DNA from 2 places in the Nocardia sp. NPDC051570 genome. Region 2 is predicted to be linked to the other one. Evidence: riboswitches for the same ligand, from Rfam matches in the RefSeq annotation. Region 2 holds a riboswitch; the other holds the start of a gene.

Region 1 (4,058 bases), on a different contig from region 2:
CCGCGGCGGTGCTCGTGGTGGTCCTCGCCGTCGTCGGTGTGGTGGCCGTGGCGGTCCGTCACGCGCACCGATCCGATCCGGCGATCACCGCCTACGCGCACGGCAAGACCGTCACCGTCCCGCCCTATCGGTACTGCACGGTGACCCAGTCGAACGACAACGGGCAGCTCGGATTGGCCTGCCGGCAAAGCGAAATCACCGCGCAGCTGGATACGCCGCCCGGCTATCCGGTCCAGCTGTCACTGCCCCCGCATATCGCCGACGCGCCGTGGGTGATGGTGATGGAGTACCACGCCCCCGACGGCACCATGGCCCGCCACGTGGCCTCCTACCTCGACTACCGCAAGGGAACCCTTGCCATCACGGTGGATTCACGCCCCCAGCCGGACCTGCGCCTGATCGGCATCGAACTCCAGTTGGTCATCCCGACCCGCGACGAGACCGGCAACGAGGGCTTCGCCCCCTACCAGGTCTGGTCCATCAAAACCGCCTGACCATCCCCGCACCTCGCACCGCTTGCGGCCGCCCGCAACGGGTGCGAAGCGCTGCAAGGGGTGCGGCATTGGGGTTAACGCCTGACCCATCGCCGCACCCTTTCCCGCTCCTCGCACCGATTGCGGACGCCCGCAAGGGGTGCGAAGCGCTGGAAGGGGTGCGGCGTTGGGGTTAGCCGCCTGACCCATCGCCGACACTCCCCCGCTCCTCGCACCGGTTGCGGACGCCTGCAAGGGGTGCGAAGGCCTAGAAGGGGTGCGGCGTTGGGGGGTGCTCGCGCTTCGCACCTTTTCTCGCGCTTCGCACCCGCTGTGGCCGTCCCATTGGGGTGCGAGGGGTTGGAAGGGGTGCGGGGGTACGAGAAAGGGTGCGGCGGGCGAGGTTCTCGCTCGGGCGCACCCTTTGTCGTTGCGGCGGGGCCGGATCAGGGGATCAGTGATCCAGTTCTCGGGCTACGCCGCGGACTACCTCGGCGATGCGCTGAGCGGTCTTGCGGTCGGGGTATTTGCCCTTGCGCAGGTCCGGCTGGATGCTGGCCTCGAGGAGGTTGATCATGTCCTCGATCAGGCCGTGCAGGTCGTCGGGGGTCTGGCGGGGCTGGGTCGGAATCTCCTTGCGGCCCTGGGTAGCCCCGCTGCGCACCGACGGCAGCGGCTCGAGCAGCTTGAGGCTCAATGCCTGCGGACCGCGGCGCCCGGCGGCCATCCCGAATTCCACTCGTTGCCCAGGCTTCAGCGCCTCGACACCCTTGGGCAACGCAGACGACCGAACATAGACGTCCTCACCCTCATCCTGGGAAAGGAAGCCGAAGCCCTTCTCGACGTCGTACCACTTCACCTTGCCGGTCGGCACTGCGCTCACCCGTTCGTCATCGATGCCCGGGCCTCCCGGGCACAACCATGGGCCCCGGAACATGTCCGGAACCAACCTGTTTGCGAAAAGAACGCGCCCCACAGGTATGCAGGACGCGGTGTAGTCGAGTCTACCCCGGTGGCCATCGCCCGAGCACATCAGTTTTACGGTGCAGTAATGCCCGACTCCGTCTCGAAGCCCGCGCCCCGCCGCTCCGGCCATCCGCTGTTGTACACGGCCCTGGGCCTGTTCGCGATCGGCCTGCTGGCGATCGTCGCCATCTTCCTCATCCCACTCGTGAGTGATTCCGATCCGGGACTGTGGCTGTACCTCGTAGCGATGGCGGCGACCCCGGCGGGTCTGCTGCTGGCCATCGTCTTCGCGCTCTGGTCCGGCCGTCGCGCGCGGTAGTCAACTTCTATATGCCCTGTTCGTTATCCCGACAATCATGTGATCTTAATCACATAACGAACTGGTCACGAGACGGTCACGGCGACCGAGATCTAATGACACGCCGCGACAACCTGCACAGACAGGTCCCTGGCAGGCTGTGCGGAGCACAACGACCCGCTCGTACACGCCGGTTATCAAATGGTGATTTTTCGCGGCGATCGTCGTACGGTCTTATCCAGCCGGGAGCAGTCCCGGAACCACCGGCCCGCCGCACCGAGCCTCGCTCCGCGGGTACGGAAACCCGACGGAAAGCAGGAGCGAGGGCGGGGAACCCACAGTCCCACGCAGGGAGCGGGAGAGGTCGAAAGACCGATCCCTTGGGGTGAAGTCCCGGGCAACCGGGACCGGACACGGCCTCTCAGTCCGAACCCGACAGCTCACCTCGCAGGTGCGTACGAGAGGGAGTTACCCGATATGAGTGGACGCCATCGCAAGCCGACCAGTACCGGTCGCACCGTAGCCAAGGTCGCCGTCTCCACCGCGATCATGGGTGGAGCGGGTGTGGCCCTCGCCGGAAACGCCGCAGCGGCTCCGGACCAAGATTGGGACAAGCTCGCCCAGTGTGAGTCCGGTGGTAACTGGGGCATCAACACGGGCAACGGTTTCCAGGGCGGCGTGCAGTTCTCGCCGAGCACCTGGGCCGCGCACGGCGGCACCGAATACGCCCCCGCTGCGAATCAGGCCAGCCGCGAACAGCAGATCACCGTCGCCGAGCGTGTTCTCGCGACGCAGGGCTGGGGCGCATGGCCGTCCTGCTCCTCTCGCCTCGGACTGCACAGCGCGCCGAGCGAGCGCAACGCGCCCGCCACCGCACAGCAGACGCCGCACTGGACCCCGCAGGCCGAGTCCGCGCCGCAGCAGGAGCAGCAGCCGGTGCAGACCGACAGCACCCAGGAAGTCTTCCAGGCCGTGGACAAGGCCGTCGCCGCCGCGCAGACGCAGGGCGTTGCCGTGCCGCAGCAGGCACTCGATGCCTACAACGCCTTCAAGGCCAGTGGCGCCAAGCTGGATCCGTCGATCGTGAACTTCTACGAGGCGAACAAGGGCGCGCTGCCGGCCAACTAGGCCCGCCACCCCTGTCCCCGTACACAGAAGAAGGCCCCCACCTCGCGGTGGGGGCCTTCTTCTTGTCTTCGCGTCAGCGGTTGATGATGGTGTGCGGGTGCACATACGGCACCTCATCCGCCGACACCGGAAACTCGGTGTCCTCGCCGAAGGGCGACAGACCACCGGCACGGGTCGACGACAACTCGGTGACGGCATGGTCGCCGTTGTCCAGCGACGGCCAGCCGTTGTCGACGTAAGGTTTCTTCGATTTGTTCACCACGCGCCCATTCTGGCATGGCCACAACCCGGTGGCGCGATAGGTACGACACAGCTCGGCGGGCCGCGAATCCCGGCCGTAGGCTGGACGGGATGACCACGACCGACTCCGCCCCCGGCTCGGCCGAGATCGCACTCGCCGATTGGCTGACCACCCGCACCGACGGGGATCTGGTGGCGCTGCTGCAACTGCGTCCGGATCTGGCCGTGCCGCTGCCGGGATCGATGGCGGTGCTGGCCGCCCGCGCCGAACAGCGCGCGTCGGTGCTGCGCGCCACCGACGAGTTGGACACCCTGGATTTCGCGATCGTGGAGACCCTGGCCGTACAGGGCGCCAGCTATCCGGGCCGCGCGGCCACGCCGCTGTCTCGCGCCCGCCTGCACGAACTGCTCGGCGATCGGGTGCCGATCGCCGATATCGACGCGGCCGTGGCCCGTCTCGCCGCCCGTGCGCTCGTCTGGGGTGAGGATGAGCTGTTACTCACCGCGACGGCCAAAGACGCGCTGCCATGGCCGCTGGGCAGCACCACGGAGATCCCGGATGCGTTGACCGAACCCGAGATCCGCGCTGCCCTCGACGACATCGGTTCGGCCGAACGGGCATTGCTGGACAAGCTCGCCACCACCGGACCACGCGGGCGCACCCGCGACGCCGCGCCCGGCACCGCACCGGACCGCCCGATTCAGCGGCTGCTGGCGAACCGGCTACTCCACTGGGTCGACGAGGAGACCGTCGAATTGCCGCCCTCGGTCGGTCAGGTGCTGCGCCGCGAACCGGTGACCGATCCGCATGCCCTGGTATCGCCGCGGCCGAAACCGCAGCGGCACACCGCGGCCGATGTGAACGCGGCCGCCGCGGGCGAGGTGGGCGAGCTGCTGCGGCACTGCGGCGACATTCTGGAGGTACTGGGTCAGACGCCCGCACCCGCGCTCCG
Region 2 (4,058 bases):
AAGCCGCCGAACTTCATCGTCAGGCCCTGACCGGCTATCGAGACGTCGGGCACCGACACGGGGAAGCCGAAGCCCTTACATCTCTCGGTTACGTGGCACGGGAGACCGGGGACTACGAGCAGGCCGCCGAGCTGCTGCAGCAAGCATTGGCACTGAATCAGGAGCTCGGTGGCCGTCGGAAACAGGCCGACACCCTCGGTAACCTCGGTCTACTGCATGAGCGAACCGGAGAGCACCGACGGGCCGCAGACCTACACCGACAGGCGCTGACTCTTTACCGTGACGTCAGTGACGTCCTCGGCCAAGCCGAGGAACTCAACGGAATCGGGCGAGTATCGCTGGCCACAGGTGAATTGAACGAGGCATTGACTGCCTTCACCGACGCCCTCGACCTTGCCCGCGAAATCGGAGGCCAACTCGAACAGGCTCGTGCCCTCGACGGCACCGCCCGCTGCCGGGCCGCACTCGGCGATATCCCCGCCACCGTCACCGACCTGAGTGCCGCCGTCGAGATCTACCAGCGCCTCGGCGTACCCGAAGCCGAACCCGCCGCCGCATACCTCGCGGCATTGGAGAAGCGCGCGGCCGAGGAAACCATCATGCCGTCAGCCGAACCACACTCGTAAGCGAGCCGACTGACCGTTTGGCGTAAGTCGTTTGTGTCAACCAGTTTGGCCGGTGCCCGTCAACGTTTGGTCAGCCGCTGTCGTCGCAGCGGGAGGCGTGGGACGTACAGGTGAGCATGGCATGAACGCCTGCGCCAGTGCGTGCACGGCTCTGATGCTCGGAGCACTGGTTACGGATGTCGCGGCGGTCGTCAGGGCAGAGGTGGCCGCGCGACGACTATCGGGCGACTCACCGCGAGCAATGATTCAGTCGTGCGAGCGCCCGAGTAACCGATCCGTCTCGCGCCGTTCACGTTTGGTGGGTCGGCCGGTGCCGCGATCGCGGCGGGGCAGCGACGCGACGATTTCCTTGGGCGGAGGCGGGGGGCTCTTATCGATCAGGCATTGGGCGGCGATGGCAGCGCCCACACGCTTGGTGACGATCTGCTCGACGATCACGATGCGCTCAAGTCCGCTGACCCGGACCCGCACCTCGTCACCGGGCTTGATCTGATGTGCGGGTTTGACCGCTACGCCGTTGACACGTACGTGCCCACCACGGCACGCGGTCGCGGCCGCGGATCGGGTTTTGAACAGCCGAACGGCCCAAGTCCAGGAGTCGACTCGGGCTGAGATTGATTGTGACACTTCCAGATTCGCTCCTCATGCCCGGCCGCGCCATGCGACCGGGCATGGTGCGAAATCAGGCGGCGACTCGGCGTGCGGTGACGACGTCGTCGGTGTTCAGGTGCGCGAAACTGACGGTCTCACCGGACGTGGGCGCCTGCACGATCTTGCCGTCGCCAGCGTACATGACGACGTGGCCGCCATTACTCGTGACGATGATGTCGCCCGGCGCCAGCTGCGAGAGGGCAATCGGTCGGCCGACGTGCTCCATCTCGAAGCTGGTGCGCGGCAGCTTGATTCCGGCCTGCTTGTAGGCCCACTGCACCAGACCGGAGCAGTCGAAGGCATCCGGGCCGGTAGCGCCCCACACGTACTCGGCGCCAAGCTTCGACTTGGCCGCGTCGAGGGCGACGTCACCGGCCGTCTGCTGCTGGAACATCGGCGGCGCGAAGTTGGGGAGGCCGGGCGCGGCCTGGCCGGGGGCCATGGCCTGCGGCGCCAGCGCCTGCTGCACCTGCTTGATCTGATCGGCGTGCGCGGCCAGCGCCTGGTTCACCTCGTTGACCTGCTGGTCACCCAGCGGTACGTCGAAGTTACCTACGCCGGGGATGTCGACGGTCGCGGCCATGGCTGGAATCGCCGGCATCGCACCGGTTGTCGCTGCCACGGCGCCGAAAACCAACGCGCCCTTGACCGAATTCGGCAGCCGGGATTCCCGCTGCAAACTGTGCTTACCCACCGAGCTGAATCTCCTGTTTCTTCCTGCCCACGCCGCCGACCGAGTTAGCTGACGGGTTCGGGCCGGGAAGTTTCGGCCCTACCCCATCGGCCTTGCGACCGAAAGGGATTCACCCCAACACACCTGGGTCCCCGGTTCGGCGTTCGAGCTGCCCGCTCGACCACCGATTAGGCGGGTGACTTCTCGGGCCGCCTCTCCGATGAAGCGACAGACTCCGTGAAGTCACGAGAAGATTACGGCCACGCCGCGTCGATGTCCACCGGTAGAACCCGATAGTTAAGGCCCAACTAACACCGACCATGGGCGGCCTGCGGTTTCACGAGTTCGGGCGGTGGGTACAACCCGATCTTGGAGCACTCATCGGTGTTATAGAACCGAGAGCCGCGAGCGTTACGGGGCTGGACGTCAGTTCTCGGAGCCGTCGCGGTCGTCCAGCGCCCGCTCCAACTCCTCGATCCGCCGCCGCGCGTCGGCCAGACCGACCTCCAGCTGCCCCAGCGCCATCACCAACGGCCCGACCGCCAGATCGGCCACCAGCTGTGGATCGTCATAACCCCGTTCGATGGCCACCAGAATGCTGTTGCGAATGCGCGCGGCAACCGGTGCCCCCGCCGGTACGTTCCAGGACTCGACCACCTCGGCCACGGTGGGGATGGGCTCCTCGGACATAACCTTCTCCCTGCGCTGGGACCCGGACGCGAACAGTCCCCAGCCTAGGTGTCCGCCAGGCGCTTTCGACCCCGTATGCGGGCCGATAGCTGTTTCTAGGACATACCGTAGATATCGCCAGATTTCAGTGCGCACTGGCTACGGTGTATGGGCATGGACCCCGTGCGGAACCCGTACGCCCCCGGCGCCGGCCAGCGGCCGCCCGAACTCGCCGGGCGCGACAGGCAATTGGATGCCTTCGATATCGTGCTGGAGCGCGTCTCGCGGGGGCGGCCGGAGCGCAGTGTGGTGCTCACCGGGCTGCGCGGGGTGGGAAAGACCGTGCTGCTCAATCAGCTTCGGTCGGCCGCGCGGTCCCAGGGTTGGGGCACGGGCAAATTGGAGGCCCGGCCCGATCAGGAATTGCGCCGACCGCTCGCCTCGGCGCTGCATATGGCGGTGCGGCAGGTCGCGGTGGCCCATCGCAATCCGGAGATGGTCGACGACTTCCTGGGCATCCTCAAGGCCTTCGCGCTGCGCTCCACCGCCGATAAGGGCATGCGCGAGCGCTGGCAGCCGGGTATCGATGTGCCCGCGGTAACCGGGCGTGCCGATTCCGGTGATATCGAGATCGACCTGGTGGAACTGCTGATGGAGGCGGGCCAGGTGGCCCGGGACATCGGTGTGGGGATCGCGATCTTCATCGATGAGATGCAGGATCTCAGCGCCGCCGATGTGTCGGCCGTCTGCGGCGCCTGCCACGAGCTGAGCCAGGAGGGGGCGCCGCTGATCGTCGTAGGCGCGGGGCTGCCGCATCTGCCCGCGGTGCTGTCGGCATCGAAAAGCTATTCGGAGCGACTGTTCAGTTATCACAAGATCGATCGGCTCGACCGTGCGGCGGCCGACCATGCGCTCATCGCCCCGGCCGATCGCGAACAGGTGAAGTTCACCGAGACCGCGCTGGATGCCTTGTACCGCAAGGCCGATGGCTATCCGTACTTCGTCCAGGCCTACGGCAAGGCGACCTGGGACTTCGCGGCGCAGAGCCCGATCGGCGCGGAGGATGTGGAGCTGGCCGCCCCGGCGGCCGAGGAGGAGTTGGCGGTCGGATTCTTCGGTTCCCGCTACGAGCGCGCCACCCCGGCCGAGCGAGAGTACATGCGCGCCATGGCCGATCTGTCCGGCGACGATGGGCCCGTCGCGACGTCGGCGGTCGCCCAGGAACTCGGCCGCAAACCCGCCTCACTGTCACCCGCGCGCGACGGCTTGATCAAGAAGGGCCTCATCTACTCGGCGGAGCGGGGAACCATCGGATTCACCGTGCCCCATTTCGGCCGATATCTCCGCAGTGTGAGCTGAGCAATCCTCTTATCCGCCAAGATCATTAGCGACGGTTGGATTTCCCTGCCCCCGAACCCCTACCGGCGAGTAACCAACAC

The links. Region 2 has a riboswitch for cyclic di-AMP ahead of ACIA76_RS14380 (C40 family peptidase). Riboswitches for the same ligand answer to the same signal wherever they lie in the genome.
Region 1: another riboswitch for cyclic di-AMP. It lies ahead of ACIA76_RS24260 (resuscitation-promoting factor Rpf1 domain-containing protein); the one in region 2 lies ahead of ACIA76_RS14380 (C40 family peptidase).

The regions. Positions count from the first base shown of each region.
Region 1 covers NZ_JBITDI010000009.1:303,749-307,806, reverse strand. Annotated here, with positions in the region: gene ACIA76_RS24275 (DUF2771 domain-containing protein) at 1-494, shown strand, start outside; gene ACIA76_RS24270 (cold-shock protein) at 928-1,347, opposite strand; gene ACIA76_RS24265 (hypothetical protein) at 1,525-1,758, shown strand; cyclic di-AMP (ydaO/yuaA leader) riboswitch at 2,033-2,206, shown strand; gene ACIA76_RS24260 (resuscitation-promoting factor Rpf1 domain-containing protein) at 2,215-2,865, shown strand; gene ACIA76_RS24255 (hypothetical protein) at 2,939-3,127, opposite strand; gene ACIA76_RS24250 (helicase-associated domain-containing protein) at 3,217-4,058, shown strand, end outside.
Region 2 covers NZ_JBITDI010000005.1:216,967-221,024, forward strand. Annotated here, with positions in the region: gene ACIA76_RS14370 (ATP-binding protein) at 1-626, shown strand, start outside; gene ACIA76_RS14375 (RNA-binding S4 domain-containing protein) at 873-1,253, opposite strand; gene ACIA76_RS14380 (C40 family peptidase) at 1,309-1,971, opposite strand; cyclic di-AMP (ydaO/yuaA leader) riboswitch at 1,990-2,155, opposite strand; gene ACIA76_RS14385 (hypothetical protein) at 2,377-2,640, opposite strand; gene ACIA76_RS14390 (AAA family ATPase) at 2,794-3,978, shown strand.